DNA from 2 places in the Bacillus sp. OTU530 genome. Region 1 is predicted to be linked to the other one. Evidence: riboswitches for the same ligand, from Rfam matches in the RefSeq annotation. Region 1 holds a riboswitch; the other holds the start of a gene.

Region 1 (7,908 bases):
CTATCTATTTTTAAAATGGTAATTGTAAACGCTTGCGTTTAGGGGTAATCTGAATTGTGAATATATAGTTTGCACACGGCGGGCGGGAGCAATCGTCTTAGTACAAGCTGGTGTGTTCATCCGAAATTTGCTGGTTAAGCTTACTTGTACGGGTTTAGCTGAAAATAGAAATGTATGGATAGGGTATTAATAACGAATGTGGAGCAGCCTTGTATACGGAGGCTGCTTTTTTTTTTCTGGCCATAACACCTTCTGAGTTTAAGGAAAACCTAGTGGAGAAAAGCACGGATGGATGTAAACAGGTTGAGTATAAAATAACTACTAATATGTTAGATTGTGAAGAGGTATTTTGATAAACTCTTGATAACATCTTTCGTTTAACTGGAGGAGCCTAATGAATATCAGTACTGCCATTTATACACTGCAAAAAGGAGCTGCTTATTTGCCTGGCGATGAGGCCTCTTTTCGCGTTTATTACTGGGGAGCACATCCGAATCATCAGGACAATCCAATTCACAAACATTCGTTTTTTGAGATATGTTATGTCCTGGATGGTTCAGGTCTTTACTTGGAGGACGGCAAGGACTACACACTTCAGAAAGGGACCTTTTTTTGTTCGCGTCCTGGCAAGCTGCATAGAATTCACAAAGGGCAGAATTTATCTTTGTTGTGGGTTGGATTTGAAATTGATGAAGGTACTTCAACCGAAGAGACTATCCATTTATTTAGAAAGCTTGCTGAAACATCAGATTTTTATATTGAAGACGCTACGCAGTCACCAGCGGCACTTTTATGGAAAACATTACTGGACCATGCGAGTCAGCCGTGTCCAGATGTATTGTTGCGGTCCCTTGGCTATAGTTTGCTGCTTTCGCTGCAAGTATTATTTTGTCCTATGAGCATTGTGGATGAGCGTAAACATCCTCACGCTCACTCATCTGCTAATAAACTGATTCAGCAGGCACAGCTGTTTATTCAAGATAATCTAGCCCAGCCTCTGTCTTTGACGGATGTAGCTCAATATCTGCACATTTCACCTCGGCATTTATCTCGGTTATTTAGTGAAATTTTAGGTGTATCCTTTACAGCGTTTGTGCGCAAAGAAAGGGTAAGAGTCTCAGCTGAAATGCTGCGTTCAACAAACTTAGCGATTAAAGAAATATCAGAAGCTACAGGCTTTTCCTCTGTCTATTATTTTACGTCTGTTTTTTCTGAAGAAACAAGTGTGGCGCCGGGAGAGTATAGAAAGTTGAATCAACTGCAGACAGAGTAGGAGATAAAAGGGAAAAAATTCATGGATATAGCTTTCGTACTAGAAAGAAACTAAGCTAATGAGAGAGGGTGAGAAGATGGCTTTTGGAATTAAGCGACAAGAATTGCAAGAGTGGAAGGAGAAGGTAAAGCGAGGGGAAATCGCGTTTTTGACCCATTATTGGCTTGATGATCGATTTCCCGAGATGAGAACAGTCACAAAGGTAGGCTGTTCTGATTTGGATAAGCTGCTCAAATGGGGAGAAGCATATGGTATTCCGGCGCGAGCGCTGCATCATCGTTCTGAGTATCCTCATTTTGATTTGTTTGGTGAACGGCAAATTGCTATTTTAACAAAGGAAAATATGCTTCAGCAATTAGAGCGATTTAAGTAGATTGCTGTTTGATCCACTTAAACATATTAGACAAGGCTTCTTTATGGACGTGGGGCGGAAGATGATGCCCCAAGCCAGCGTATTGGTGCAGCTCAACCTTATGTCCAAGCTCCTGCAGCTTCTGGTACATACTGAATCCGTGCTGAAAATCTACTTGTACATCCTCAGTCCCGTGCATGATGAGGACAGGACATGTGATCCGATGCGCCATGCAGATGGGTGAACGATTTGTATACGCATCTGGTACTTTAGATGGCGAGCCGCCAACTACTCGTTTAAGCATTCTTCGCAGGTCGATCCGCTCTTCGTACGTCTGCACCAGATGGGATACACCGCCCCAAAGGGTTAACGTGTGAATATCAGGAAGTGCGGCCGCAGTTAGCGCCGCGTTAATGGCACCGCGCGAGAATCCCATAATAGAAATGCGGTTTTCATCGACAAATGGAAGGCTGCGCAAAAAACGATAGGCCGAGAGTACATCCTCATTTTCAGCACCGCCAAATTCATCACGCCCTTCGCCGCCTTCGTTTCCTCGATAGCAAGGAGCAAAGACGATGTAGCCATGATTTGCAAATTGCTCTACCCAATCGGTTTTTACGCGGCCGACTTTTCCGATGCCGCCTCGGCAATAGATGAAGGCAGGGAGCTTGTGTGAAAGGAGAAATTTCCGGTCTTTTCCAGTAGAGCTTGCGATCGTTGTAAGCGGCAGGTTATCTGCTTCATAAAATTGTTCCATCTTCTCCTGTAATTCTACCGGTGACATATAGAATCCGCTCGGGAAAGCAATGTATCCTTTTACTTTATATGTCCCTGATATATATGTAGTGTGATAGATCATGCTGTGCTCCTTCGTAATTTATTTTGTAAGTACTATAGCTTGAAAAAGGAGCAATAGCAAGGTAATGTAAAGGAAACTCGCCAGTCGGCGAGTTTTCTTTACATTACAGATTTTCCGAATGGGAAAGCCCACTCCTTTAGGTGTGGGATGAAAGTGAGGTCAAACAAGGAGTACCTTCATTCCAGGGAGGATAGTTTTATACGATTTATACCAGTTAGAGTGTTTGGATTTTGTTTTTTAATATAATTTAAACAAGGGGGTATAAAGCATTCTTTTCGCCATTTTCAAGGTAACTGAAAACTCAATACCTGTCTTTTTGATATAAAATTTTAATTTTTTAATATTTTGTATATTTGTGAATATGTTTGAAAGAGAGAAGATATTTTATTGTCTATTCTGAATTTTTATTTATTTTGAATAATTAAAATCATGAGGGTGCATGATTTGGAATAATGTTTCGTGTTGACGCATAGATATTCTCTGTGTATGCTAGTTTAGTATAATAAAATAATACTTCCTCATCAGCTCAAGATGAGGTAGAGGTTGCGGTGTTTAAGAGTACATAGCGGGAGAGCTGGGGAGCTTGAAGAATGCGATGGAAAGGAAGCACTGCCGAAGCGCTGCGGTTCTCCAACCAAAGCAGCTGGGGCTGTATCCGAATAGGTGCAGAACTGTCATAGCGAGTGCTATGATGAACTATCTTTTTGTCTGATGCGGATGAGTTTGCCTGCACACCCGTCAGAGGGTGTGTTTTTTTGTGCTGATTATAGAACATGCAACGGCAAAAAGCAGATAGCCATCTACTTTTGAGCGATAGGATATGTCGAGAGGGGAACAAATAAAATGAGTAAAGGAAATAAGCTCGGGTTATGGATTTTGACATCCCTTGTTGTCGGGAATATGGTCGGGTCCGGTATTTTTATGCTGCCTCGTTCTTTAGCTGAAGTTGCCAGCCCGGCTGGTGTAATAGGCGCTTGGGTTTTAACTGGCTTGGGCGTACTTATGACAGCCTTAGTGTTTGGAAATTTAGCAATTCGTAAGCCAAACCTAAATGGCGGTCCGCAAATTTATGCTAAGGAATTGTTTAAGTCAGGTTCAAAGGCCTCGCTTTTATCGGGCTTTATGGCTTCTTGGGGATATTGGATTGGAAACTTGGCTGGTAATATTGCAATTATTACGACATTTGCGGGGTATTTATCTACATTTTTCCCTGTACTTACAAGTAAAGCAGAATTATTTACAATCGGTTCCTTTACATTGAAGGTAGGAAATGCATTAACATTCCTTGTATGTACGCTGTTACTATGGACAATCCATTTTATTATTTTACGCGGTTTAGAAAATGCCGGTAAACTTAACTTTTTGGCAACTTCTGCAAAGATAATGGGATTTGCATTGTTTATTATCGTTGCTTTGTTTGCATTCGAGAAAGCGAATATGTTGCCATTTGTCGCGGATAAGACAGATGAGGCAGGTAATGCGATTGGATTATTCGGACAAATCAACAATGCAGCTCTCTCGACGCTTTGGGCATTTATCGGTGTAGAGTCGGCTGTTGTATTTGCTTCTAGAGCAAGGAAGCAAGTGGATGTGAAACGCGCAACTACACTTGGTTTGTTTATTGCGCTTGCAATTTATATCGGTATTAGTACACTTGTTATGGGGATGTTGGATCAAGAAGCATTGATTCATTCTGATAAACCGCTAATTGATGCCATTGCAACTGTACTTGGTCCGATTGGCGGAAAAGTATTGGCTGGTGTAGGACTTATTAGTTTAATTGGTTCTACGCTTGGCTGGGTGATGTTAAGCTCTGAGGTACCATATCAAGCCGCAAAGCAGGGAATGTTTATCCCAGCGTTTTTGAAGGAAAATAAAAAAGGAACTCCTATATTTTCTCTTGTTGTGACAAATTTACTTGGACAGCTATTCATTTTCTCAACAGTTTCCAATTCCATTTCTGCAGCGTTTGATTTTGTAATTGTCATTGCGACGCTTTCATATTTAATACCGTATTTCATTTCTTCTATTTTCCAGCTCAAGCTTGTTATTACGGGTGAGACGTATGAAAACGGGAGAGGGCGAGTAGTTGATGGTGTGATTGCTGTGCTCTCCACAGTATATTCCTTATGGGTGATTAAAGCAGGAACAGCTGATATGAAAACTTTCTTATTTGGTATGCTGTTGCTTGCAAGCGGTATTTTATTCTATGGCCAGTTGAAGAAGAACCCTATAATCCCTGGGGATGAAAATAGAAAATCTGCTTAATAGGATAGAAAGGGCAGTTCTAAATGTCTAGTTTTTGCGGACTTTTAGAGCTGTCCTATTTATATAGGTTCAAAACAGAGTAATAAATGAAATATTAGAAAAATTCAGAAAATACATATTGACGCATAACAAAATATTATGTAACATAACAATATATAACATATTAAAAAACTATGTTATATAAAATGAAAATAAGAGGTGGAAAGAAATGAGTAAAGCGGTAGCGAATGTAAACAGTCAAGTGCAGGTTGTGTTGGATGAATTGCAAAGTAAAAGCATCAGCAATATATTTTTTGTAGCATGCGGCGGTTCCTCTGCTATTATGTATCCGGCGAAGTATGTGCTAGATCGTGAAGCAACAAAACTTGTTTCTGATTTGTATAGTTCAAATGAGTTTATTCATCGAAATCCACGTCAACTAGGGGAAGAATCACTAGTTATTTTGTGTTCCATGTCCGGAACGACTCCTGAAACAGTAGAGGCCGCTAAGTTTGCAAAAGAAAAAGGGGCTTATACAGTAGCTTTGACGAATGAGCCAGAGTCTCCATTAGCCAAAAACTCAGACCGTTTCTTGAAATATGAATGGGGTAATGATGTAAACGCTTTCGATACTAATCTTGGCGTTTTATATCAATTAGTCTTTGGGGTATTGCATGTTGTTGAAAACAATGAAAAGTTTGTAAGGTTAGTCACAAGCTTAGAGAATTTACAAGCTGTGTATGAAAAAGCATTGCAACAAGAAGGCGAAAATGCAAAGGTGTTCGCAGCATCTCATGCAAAAGAGCCTGTCATCTATACAATGGCAAGTGGGGCTAACTATGGAGTTGCTTATTCCTTCAGTATTTGTATTCTTATGGAGATGCAGTGGATTCATTCACACGCAATCCATGCTGGTGAGTATTTCCATGGTCCATTTGAAATTATTGATGAGAAAGTACCATTTATCATCCTGCTGGGGTTAGATGAAACAAGAGCGTTGGAAGAGAGAGCGCTGTCCTTCTCTAAGCGCTACGGAAAGAAGCTTACTATCTTAGATGCAAAGGAATACGATCTTGCAGGTATCGATGAAGAGGTAAAAGGATACATTGCGCCGCTAATCTTAAACCGTGTATTACGTAAGTATGCAGAAGAGCTAGCAGAAGCGCGTAATCATCCGTTAAGTACAAGACGTTATATGTGGAAGGTGGAATATTAATCTATCTTAATAAAACTTTGAATATTTACTCTTTTTAAAATCTACAATATAATGTTATATGACATTATGGTATAGTTTTTATCAAAGATATAATAAATTTTAGGAATATTTTTCAGATAACATGGACTGCTGACTGTAAGGGAAGGCTCCCCGACCGATGAGATAAAAGATATCTAATCGGTCGGAGAGCTGTCCTTCACGAGCAAAAGGCGCAGATCCGCTTTTCTTATACTGTAAGAAAGGATAAATTTCCAGCTAGAAGCGAATTCGATGTAGTCGGAAATTTTAAGAATACCATATAAGCGCAACTACGTCTCTGTCTTCGCCAAAGGGCAGGGCTCGCCAATTGGCGAGTTTTCTTTAAAACATAAGTTGATAAGGGGGCAATATCAATGAAAAAGGCAAAGCTTGTATTGGCATCAGTTTTGGGCTTATCTTTATTGCTTGGCGGCTGTTCTGGCCAAAAAACGTCTTCTGAGGCAAAAGATGAGAAGGGAACAATTACGTTAAAATTTTTCCACAGGTGGCCAAAGGAGCCTGAGAAAAGCTATTTTGAGAATGTTGTGCAGGAGTTCGAAAAGCAGCATCCTAATATCGACATTCAAACAGAAGCTGTCTTAAATGATTCCTATAAAGAAAAGATTAGAGTATTACTAGGAACGAATAATCCCCCCGACATATATTTTACGTGGAGTGACCAATTTGCCTACAAGTTTGTACAAGGAAATAAAGCTCTTGATTTAACCTCTTATTATAAGGAAGATACAGCTTGGTCCTCCCAGCTTGTTCAAAATCAAATCACCCCGTTTTCATTCGATAATAAATATTACGGTGTACCTTGGCAAATGGACGGTAAGTCATTTTTCTACAACAAGGATATCTTTGCAAAGTTGAATTTGCAGCCTCCTACAACATGGGACGAGTTCATGAAGGTACTAGAAGTATTAAAAGAAAATAACTACACTCCTATCGCATTTGGAAGCAAAGCTACATGGCCAATTTCCCATTATATTGGAACTTTGAATCAAAGGTTGGTTGACGAAAAAACGCGTGAAAAGGACTATAATCCGAAAACAGGAGCATTTACAGACTCTGGCTATGTAGAAGCACTGAAAAAAATCAAAGAGTTGATCCCTTATTTTACAGAAAACTCAAATTCTGTTGACCATGAATATGCAAGAGGAACATTTAATTCGGGTAAAGCTGGCATTCTGTATGCAGAAACAGCCGAAATCTCATTGGTACCAGATGTGAAAAACTTAGGACTCTTTCATTTCCCTGCAATTGAAGGACAAAAAGGAGATTCGGCTTATTTAACAGGGGCACCTGAAGGCTTTATGGTTTCGTCACAAACAAAGCACCCAAAAGAAGCAATGGAGTTTCTGAAGTTCTTAACCTCTAAGGAAATGGGAGAAAAATTAGTGAAGGATGTTGGCAAGTATAGTGCAGTAAAAGGGACTGCGAATGAGACCAATGCTACTCCAATTCAAATAGAAGCGGTTAATCAGATTTTAAATGCTAAGCAAATGGTTCCTTGGTTTGATACAGATGTGGATATAGAAATAGTAGATGCGTACTTAACGAATACTCAACTGATGCTGAATGGAGAAAAAACTCCTCAAGAGGTTATGAAAGAGGTACAAAAAGCTGCGGATGCCCTAAGAGCATCTGAAAATTGATGACGCGAGAGAGGAGAAGGCAGCCCTCTGCCTTCTCTTTCAGTAAAAGGAGTGAGACAATCGTGTTAAAACGCAATAAGTTCATACCATTCCTATATCTGTTTCCGGCATTGGTATTTTTATTATTTGTCTATGTTCCGATTTTCCAAAATATCAGTTCCAGCTTCTATAAGTGGAGCTCCTTTTCTCCAGATAAAATATTCGTAGGGCTCGATAACTATGTAAACTTGTTTCAAGATCCAGTCTTTTACCAGGCTTTAAAAAATAATGTTCTCTATGCAA
Region 2 (7,908 bases), on a different contig from region 1:
TTGTATCACAATTACAGCTAATTGCAATCCTAGTTTTCTGATATGAATTATATTTTAAAAGAATTTTTGAAAATATGAAAATATATTGCAGTACACTTCTGATAAAGTTTATATGTTACTATTGCTCTGAAAACGCAGTAAGCCACCGTTTCTTCTCTATTGTAGGCGCCTTCTGCTATTACTTTTCCCTGTTTTCCAAAACTACACTTTCTCTTTCAATAAACATACAATTCCGAGTAAGTGAATAGGGAATTCATGTATTTCTGCCTGAAGCAACGGTTGCTCTGTAGGTTTGCACAGCTTGCTTTACCTCGGGAACAAAGCAAATGATAAGCACTTTTTCCGCGAAGGTCCCCTTGTGCGCAAGACTTGCGGCGATACAATTATGTTAATTTCTTACAAAAATAGGCGAACAACGTACTGTTGTCCGCCTATTTTTTAATTTTTTTCATCCTCTTGCTTTCATACGAGCTCACTTGCTCGAATACGATCCTTTTGTACAAGGTCTTCTAATGTTTCCCGCTCCACAACAACTTGCGCTTTTCCGTCCTTTGCAAATACAACTGCAGGGCGCGCGATACGGTTATAGTTATTTGCCATTGAATATCCGTATGCCCCTGTGCAAGAAATCGCAAGTAAATCCCGTGACGCCGCTTCTGGAAGCTCTATATCCCAAAGCAGCATATCGCCGCTTTCGCAGCACTTGCCGGCAATCGATACAACTTCCTTCGACTCTTCATTTGCTCGATTCGCCAAAATTGCCTCATACTTTGCACCGTACAACGCAGGGCGTATATTATCTGTCATTCCGCCATCCACGGCCACGTATTTACGAATACCTGGGATGTCTTTAATAGAACCGATTGTATACAACGTTGTGCCAGCATCACCGACGATGCTGCGGCCTGGCTCAATCCAAATTTCCGGCAGAGGATAATTACGCTGTGTAAACTGCTCGCGCACCGCATCAGTCATCTCTTTAATATATTGTACGGCTGGGAGCGGCGTATCGCCTTCTGTATAGCGAATGCCAAAACCGCCTCCGAGATTTAAAATCGGCATTGTATGTCCTGTTTCGGAGCGAACAGTATCTACAAATGTTGCTAATACTTCGACTGCACGAACAAATCCATCCGTTTCAAAAATTTGGGAACCGATATGAGAATGGATGCCAAGCACATTGTAGTACGGCTTCGTTACAGCATGCTTCACCGCCTGCAGCGCCTGTCCGCTAGAAACGCCAAAACCAAACTTTGAATCATCCTGACCTGTTGTAATATACTCGTGTGTATGCGCCTCAACACCCGGTGTTACACGCAGCAAAATATTCACCTTTTGCTCACGCTCTTGCGCTAAATCATGAAGAACCTCTAACTCAAAGAAGTTATCAACAACAAAGCAGCCAATATTTGCTTCAAGTGCCATTACTAATTCTTCTTCTGTTTTATTATTGCCGTGAAAATGAATGCGCCCTGCTGGGAAACCGGCTTGCAGCGCCGTATACAATTCTCCACCAGACACAACATCTAAAGACATGTTTTCCTCTGCAGCTAAACGGCTCATTTCCATGCACAAAAATGCCTTACTTGCGTATGCGACTTGGTAGGAGAATCCGCTCTCCTGAAACGCACGGTTATACGCACGGCATTTTTCTCGAATTAAAGCTTCATCATATACATAAAGCGGTGTAGCATATGTTTTTGCTAATTCCGTCGTGTCACAGCCCCCGATTTCTAAATGTCCCTTTTCATTAATTCTGCTTGTACCGTGCAAATACACCTAAATTTCCCCCTTATTTATACGTTCTGCACACCTACATCCATTTCTCAAAAGAAAAGGAAACAGTGAAGCTAAGAACACAATCCATTTTATTTGTATAAACAAAAAACGCGCCGAACTGCTATGTTCACACGCGTTTCTTACAGAAAATGACTACTTCAAACTATGCGCCCTACATATTTTCATATAAGAAACCGCATCAGCATCTCTAATAGCTCCTCACAAGACGTACTTGTGACAGTTCCACACTTATTCAGTGCAGACCCAGCAACAAAACATGGCAGCTGTTTTGCCGCTTCGGCAGTTACCCCTTTCGCGCTGCGCTCTTTAATCCTACCCGACTTCACACAGCCTACTCTTGACTCCTGCAGCCTCTATTCGCGAGAACAGATGAGGCCGTTGTATTTATTTTTGCTGATATTAAAGATAGCAGAGAAAAATGTACATTGTCAAATACTTTTTCAGCAACTCATTCACATTTATGTAGAAAAGTGAAATATTATGCAGTCCTTCAAGAAGCAGGCACAAAGGTCCTCTCATTCCTACACTGGCTTTCGGCATGCCAAATTTGTGCTATCAGGCAATCGCGTTAGCTTCGTGCTTTTCACCTCCCATTCCCCCTGTTCATTATCAAACGTAATCCTTACCTTCTCAAAGGGAGGCTCCGGCTTTCCCTGCGGCTTCTGATGATATGTAATCACCTCAATGGAGGATTGAAACAGATACGTACCACTGTAAAGCTTCTTCATCTCTACAATTTTCGGACAATCATACTTCTTTTGCTCTCCATAAGACTTTTGAATTGCCTCATTGATTTGCGGAAATAACACAGAAAAAAAAGCATCCTCCAGCATAGGAAATGATGGCGCACTCGCCAATGCGGCCGAACTGCTGTATAGGAAAAAGCATGTGACTGCAGCACACATTCGTTTGTTCATCTTCTCCCTCCAAACTGTCGTATCCGTAAATATTGTACCCAATCTATATTTTTTCATAGAAGTGTCCAAAATCATCCACAACACCTGTTTGTTTTTATATAATAATTAACGTAATAAAGACAATATAAAGCAAGGCATTATGAATAGAGCATGTCCCTGCTTACATATATATGTATACAAATAAAGAATATATTTGCTAGCCTTCATCGGAGAGGAGCTTGATCATGAATACATTATTTAGGAAGGTGCGCTTTACCCTTTTGGCAGCCACTCTTCTTTGGCTAAAGACGTATGTAGTATATAAGCTTGCGTTTGATATAAACATTGAGAACGCATTTGAGGAAGCCATTCTCTTTCTTAATTCGATTAGTACACTTCTACTGTTTTTGGGGATTGCTCTATTAACTGATACATACCGAAACGTCTATGTTATACTCATTAGCTTTCTTTTATCTGTATTATTGTTTTCAAATGCAATATTTTATGGCTTCTTTAATGATTTTGTAACATTACCTGTTGTATTTCAAACAAATAATATGGCTGACCTTGGCACAAGTATCCGTGAGTTGATGACATACAAAACATTATTTATGTTTGTTGACCTCTTCATTTTGCTATTTGTTTCTCGAAGGTTCCCACGCTTTGCCGATGTCTCTCCTCTTACAAAAAAAGAAAAATCTATTTATTTTCTGGGGGCGGCTTCGTTGTTTTTATTCCATGTAACGGTGGCTGAAGTCTATAGGCCTCAGTTATTTGCGCGTTCATTTGATAGAAAAATGATTGTCAAAAATCTCGGTCTTTACACATATCATCTCTATGATATTGTTCTGCAATCCAGATCATCCGCACAACGAGTGTTTGCAAGCAGCAATACGTTTGCAGAAATTGAAAACTACGTAAAAGTAAAGGACAAGGGAAGCAATCCAGCTATGTTTGGTGTTGCCAAAGGGAAAAATGTGATTTTAATTTCCATGGAATCCACGCAAAGCTTTGTCATTAATCGAAAAATAAACGGTGAGGAAATTACGCCATTTCTAAATAGCTTTATAGAAGAAAGCTACTATTTTGATCAGTTTTATCATCAAACAGGACAAGGTAAAACATCGGATGCTGAGTTTACTATCGAAAACTCGCTTTATCCACTTGATCGTGGCTCCGTATTTTTTACACATTTTAACAATGAATATACAGCAACACCTGAAATACTAAAAGATTACGGTTACTTTTCAGCTGTGTTCCACTCTAATGATAAAACATTTTGGAATCGCGATCTCATGTATCCATCACTTGGATACGACCGCTATTACCATCAACAGGATTTCGTTGGTACGCAGCAAAATTCCGTCGGCTGGGGACTGAAAGACAAAGACTTCTTTACACAATCCATCTCGTATTTAAAGGAGCTGCCACAGCCATTTTATACAAAGTTTATTACGCTAACCAATCATTTTCCATTTACCATTGACCCGAAGGACCGTCTCATTGAGGAGTATAATTCAGAGAGTGAGATTGTCAATCGATATTTCCCGACCGTACGGTATACAGATGAAGCAATAAAATATTTTGTCCAGCGTCTGAAAGAGGAAGGACTGTATGACAATACAATCATTGTCATTTATGGAGATCATTACGGTATTTCTGAAAACCATAATGCAGCTATGGCACAGTTTCTTGGCAAAAACGAAATCACACCTGTTGATTCGATGCAGCTGCAGCGTGTTCCGCTGATCATCCATATTCCAAAGCAGTCCGGGCAAACTATTTCCAAGGTATCTGGACAAATCGATGTAAAGCCGACTCTCCTTCATCTGCTTGGAGTTTCAACAACGAACAGCACGGAATTTGGAACAGACCTGTTTATTAAAGAGAAAGATCCGCTTGTTGTTATGCGCGATGGCAGTTTCATCACAAATGATTACGTATATACAAAAAATATTTGCTACGCGAAACAGACAGGTGTGCCGATTGAAGAACAACTATGCGAACCATATAAACAAAAAACCAAAATTGAGCTGAGGAATTCAGATAAGCTTATTTACGGAGATTTACTTCGTTTCGATCCTAGCAACAAACGAAATACAGGAACGATGACAACAATATTAGAGTAATTATGACGATCTGCTTGCTGTGGGGCGAAAAAGAAGGGACGTAGCATCCCTTCTTTTTTGTCCTATATACAACCTTTATCTTCATATTTTACTATAAACAATAAATTGAATCCTTTTTTCCATTAAGGGAATTTTATGGTATGAGATTCTAAAAGTGTGTTATGATAAGTTGAACAAACTGTTGTACACCAAAGAAAAAAATTAAAAAGAAAGCAAGGGATCACACATTGTACAGAGCAGCCATTCCGAATTTATTTACACTCGGAAATTTATACAGCGGTTTTCTATCTATCGGCTACGCATCTATTGGGCATTACAGGTCAGCTGCCATTCTCGTCTTAATTGGCATGATGCTCGATAGTCTCGACGGACGGATTGCCCGCTTGCTGCGAGTTGATTCCCCTCTTGGAAAAGAATTGGATTCTCTCGCAGATGTAGTGACATTTGGAGCAGCACCTGCCCTCTTAATGTACTATACCTCTTTTTCACAATACGGTGTTGCCGGATTGTACATAGCCGGACTGTTTCCGTTATTTGGTGCGTACCGCTTAGCTCGTTTTAATGTAACAGCAACTGCAACATCCTTAAAGTATTTCACAGGTGTTCCAATTACAGCGGCAGGGGGAATTGTAGCATTTCTCACATTATTTTCTCGCGTGATTCCAAACATTGTACTCATTCTCATTTTTATCATCTTTGCTATCTTGATGGTAAGCCGCATTCAAATTCCAAGCTTAAAGGATATACCAATTCCAAAATATAGTATCATTGTCACACTATTTTTGATTGCAATTATTTTCACCTTGTATAAACGAGAGATAAACCGCATGCCAGAATTTTTGTTCATTGCTATTCCTCTCTACATTCTTTACATGCTATCGCAGTTTTTACGACGCAGACATTTTGAAAAGAGTAGCAATAAAAAATAATCCCCTCACGCGAGGGGATTATTTTTATTGCTATCTTGCGTATTGCTTTTATTGTTCTTTTTCGTAGTTGTATCTTTTTCTGTACCGTAATGATAGTTAGTCAATTTACCCGTATCTCTGTACTGCTCATTTTCGCTCATACATAATTGCCTCCTTCATGATACTTCGCTCTTAGTTTAAACCAAAACCGCTAGTTCACGAATGGCATTATTTCCCTATCGCTGCAATACAGATTGCTCAGGCGGCTTCATAATCCGTTTGCGTTTTTCAAACGTTGCAATCTCCGTAAAGCCATGACGAAGCAATGTTTCCACATTTTGTGCCACATAGCTGCCGGTATCATCTGGGTAGTGTGAATCAGAGGAAACTGTAATCGGAACCTGGTGCTTCGCCGCCTACAGGCTCTCGATTTCTTTTCGATCTGCTGTCTTAGACAGCTTTCCTTGCCTGCGCTCTAGCTCCTTCTTTACGTCCTCAAGCGCAATCCCCTTCTCAGCAAGGAGAACAAGGCAATGAAAAGTTAAATCGGCAATTTCATACACGAGCTCTTCCTTATCATTATTTTTTGCTGCAATTAGAACCTCGGTAGCTTCTTCGCCTACTTTTTTTAAGATTTTATCTTCGCCTTTTGTAAACAAGTAATTTGTGTACGACTCCGCTACTGGATTGTTTTTCCGGTCTACAATAGTTTCGTACAATGCACGCAGTATATCTGTCATTTTCTTTTCCTCCTATAGCACCTTCGTAAAGAAACAAGTGCGGCTTCCCGTATGGCATGCCGGTCCAATTTGATTTACACGCACAAGCAATGTATCTTGGTCACAATCCAAGTACATTTCTTTTACATGCTGAAAATGCCCAGACGTTTCTCCTTTATTCCACAATTTATTGCGGGAACGGGAAAAAAACCATGTTGTTTTTGTTTCTAATGTTTTAGCATAGGATTCTTCATTCATATAGCCGAGCATGAGCACATCATTCGTTGTATCATCAATAATAACAGCAGGCAATAGTCCTTTAGAGAAATCCGGCTTCATCGTCTCACCTCAATGCGCGCCTTGGCAAGTTCTTCTTTTGTTTCTGCAATCGTCGTTTCTCCATAATGATAAATCGACGCTGCTAATGCTGCATCCACTGATGTTTCCTGGAATACTTCTACAATATGACCATTATTGCCGCAGCCGCCTGATGCAATGACTGGGATTGTAACCGCCTGGCAAACAGCCTCCGTTAATTCTAAATCATAGCCTTGCTTTGTACCATCTGCATCCATGCTTGTCAGCAAGATCTCACCCGCACCAAGCTCTTCCGCCTTTTTTGCCCACTCTAGTACGTCAAGGCCCGTATCGATACGACCGCCGCTTACAAACACATTCCACTTACCGTCAGAAACGCGCTTTGCATCAATCGCTACGACGATACATTGTGCTCCAAAATGCTCAGCACCCTCTGCAATCAGCTGTGGATTACGAACCGCTGCAGAGTTTAGGGAAATTTTGTCCGCACCGGCACGCAATAGATTATACATCTCTTCAACTGAACCAATGCCGCCGCCAACTGTTAATGGAATAAATACTTCAGCCGCTGTGCGCTCTACAACGTCAATCATCGTTTTGCGCCCTTCATGCGTTGCTGTAATATCTAAAAATACAAGCTCGTCCGCTCCAGCCCGGTTGTAAATTTCCGCAATCTCCACTGGATCCCCAACGTCTGCCAGCCCGACGAAATTTACACCCTTTACCACGCGTCCATTTTTCACATCTAAACAAGGGATAATGCGCTTCGTTAACATACCGCCACCGCCTGCAGCGCTTCTTCTAGCGCGAATTTCCCTTCGTATAAAGCTTTACCAGTAATCACACCATACAGGTTCATTTCATGTAAGTTTTTAATATCCTCTAGGGAGCTTACACCGCCAGATGCAACGATATCAACATTCACTGCATCCTGCAAAGCCTTAAGCTGCTCAAGATTTGGACCCGTAAGTGTTCCATCTCGAGAAATATCAGTAAAAATAATTGTTTTTACTCCCATTTCCTCCATTTGCTTTGCAAGTGTGATGTAATGAACATCTGATACATCAAGCCAGCCTCTTGTCGCAACTAATTCATCCTTTGCATCAATGCCAACAACAATGCGCTCCCCGTACTTATC

What was found. Region 1 has a riboswitch for lysine ahead of AAHB12_RS01925 (amino acid permease). Riboswitches for the same ligand answer to the same signal wherever they lie in the genome.
Region 2: another riboswitch for lysine. It lies ahead of lysA (diaminopimelate decarboxylase); the one in region 1 lies ahead of AAHB12_RS01925 (amino acid permease).

The regions. Positions count from the first base shown of each region.
Region 1 covers NZ_JASATP010000002.1:123,263-131,170, forward strand. The annotation lists gene AAHB12_RS01910 (AraC family transcriptional regulator) at 395-1,273, shown strand; gene AAHB12_RS01915 (hypothetical protein) at 1,350-1,646, shown strand; gene AAHB12_RS01920 (alpha/beta hydrolase family protein) at 1,639-2,484, opposite strand; lysine riboswitch at 3,014-3,191, shown strand; gene AAHB12_RS01925 (amino acid permease) at 3,328-4,752, shown strand; gene AAHB12_RS01930 (SIS domain-containing protein) at 4,961-5,947, shown strand; gene AAHB12_RS01935 (ABC transporter substrate-binding protein) at 6,340-7,626, shown strand; gene AAHB12_RS01940 (carbohydrate ABC transporter permease) at 7,689-7,908, shown strand, end outside.
Region 2 covers NZ_JASATP010000017.1:78,702-86,609, reverse strand. The annotation lists gene lysA (diaminopimelate decarboxylase) at 463-1,779, opposite strand; lysine riboswitch at 1,984-2,164, opposite strand; gene AAHB12_RS14455 (DUF3888 domain-containing protein) at 2,322-2,717, opposite strand; gene AAHB12_RS14450 (LTA synthase family protein) at 2,939-4,825, shown strand; gene pssA (CDP-diacylglycerol--serine O-phosphatidyltransferase) at 5,053-5,754, shown strand; gene AAHB12_RS14440 (hypothetical protein) at 5,760-5,894, opposite strand; gene AAHB12_RS14435 (phosphoribosyl-ATP diphosphatase) at 6,150-6,473, opposite strand; gene hisI (phosphoribosyl-AMP cyclohydrolase) at 6,486-6,791, opposite strand; gene hisF (imidazole glycerol phosphate synthase subunit HisF) at 6,788-7,546, opposite strand; gene hisA (1-(5-phosphoribosyl)-5-[(5-phosphoribosylamino)methylideneamino]imidazole-4-carboxamide isomerase) at 7,540-7,908, opposite strand, start outside.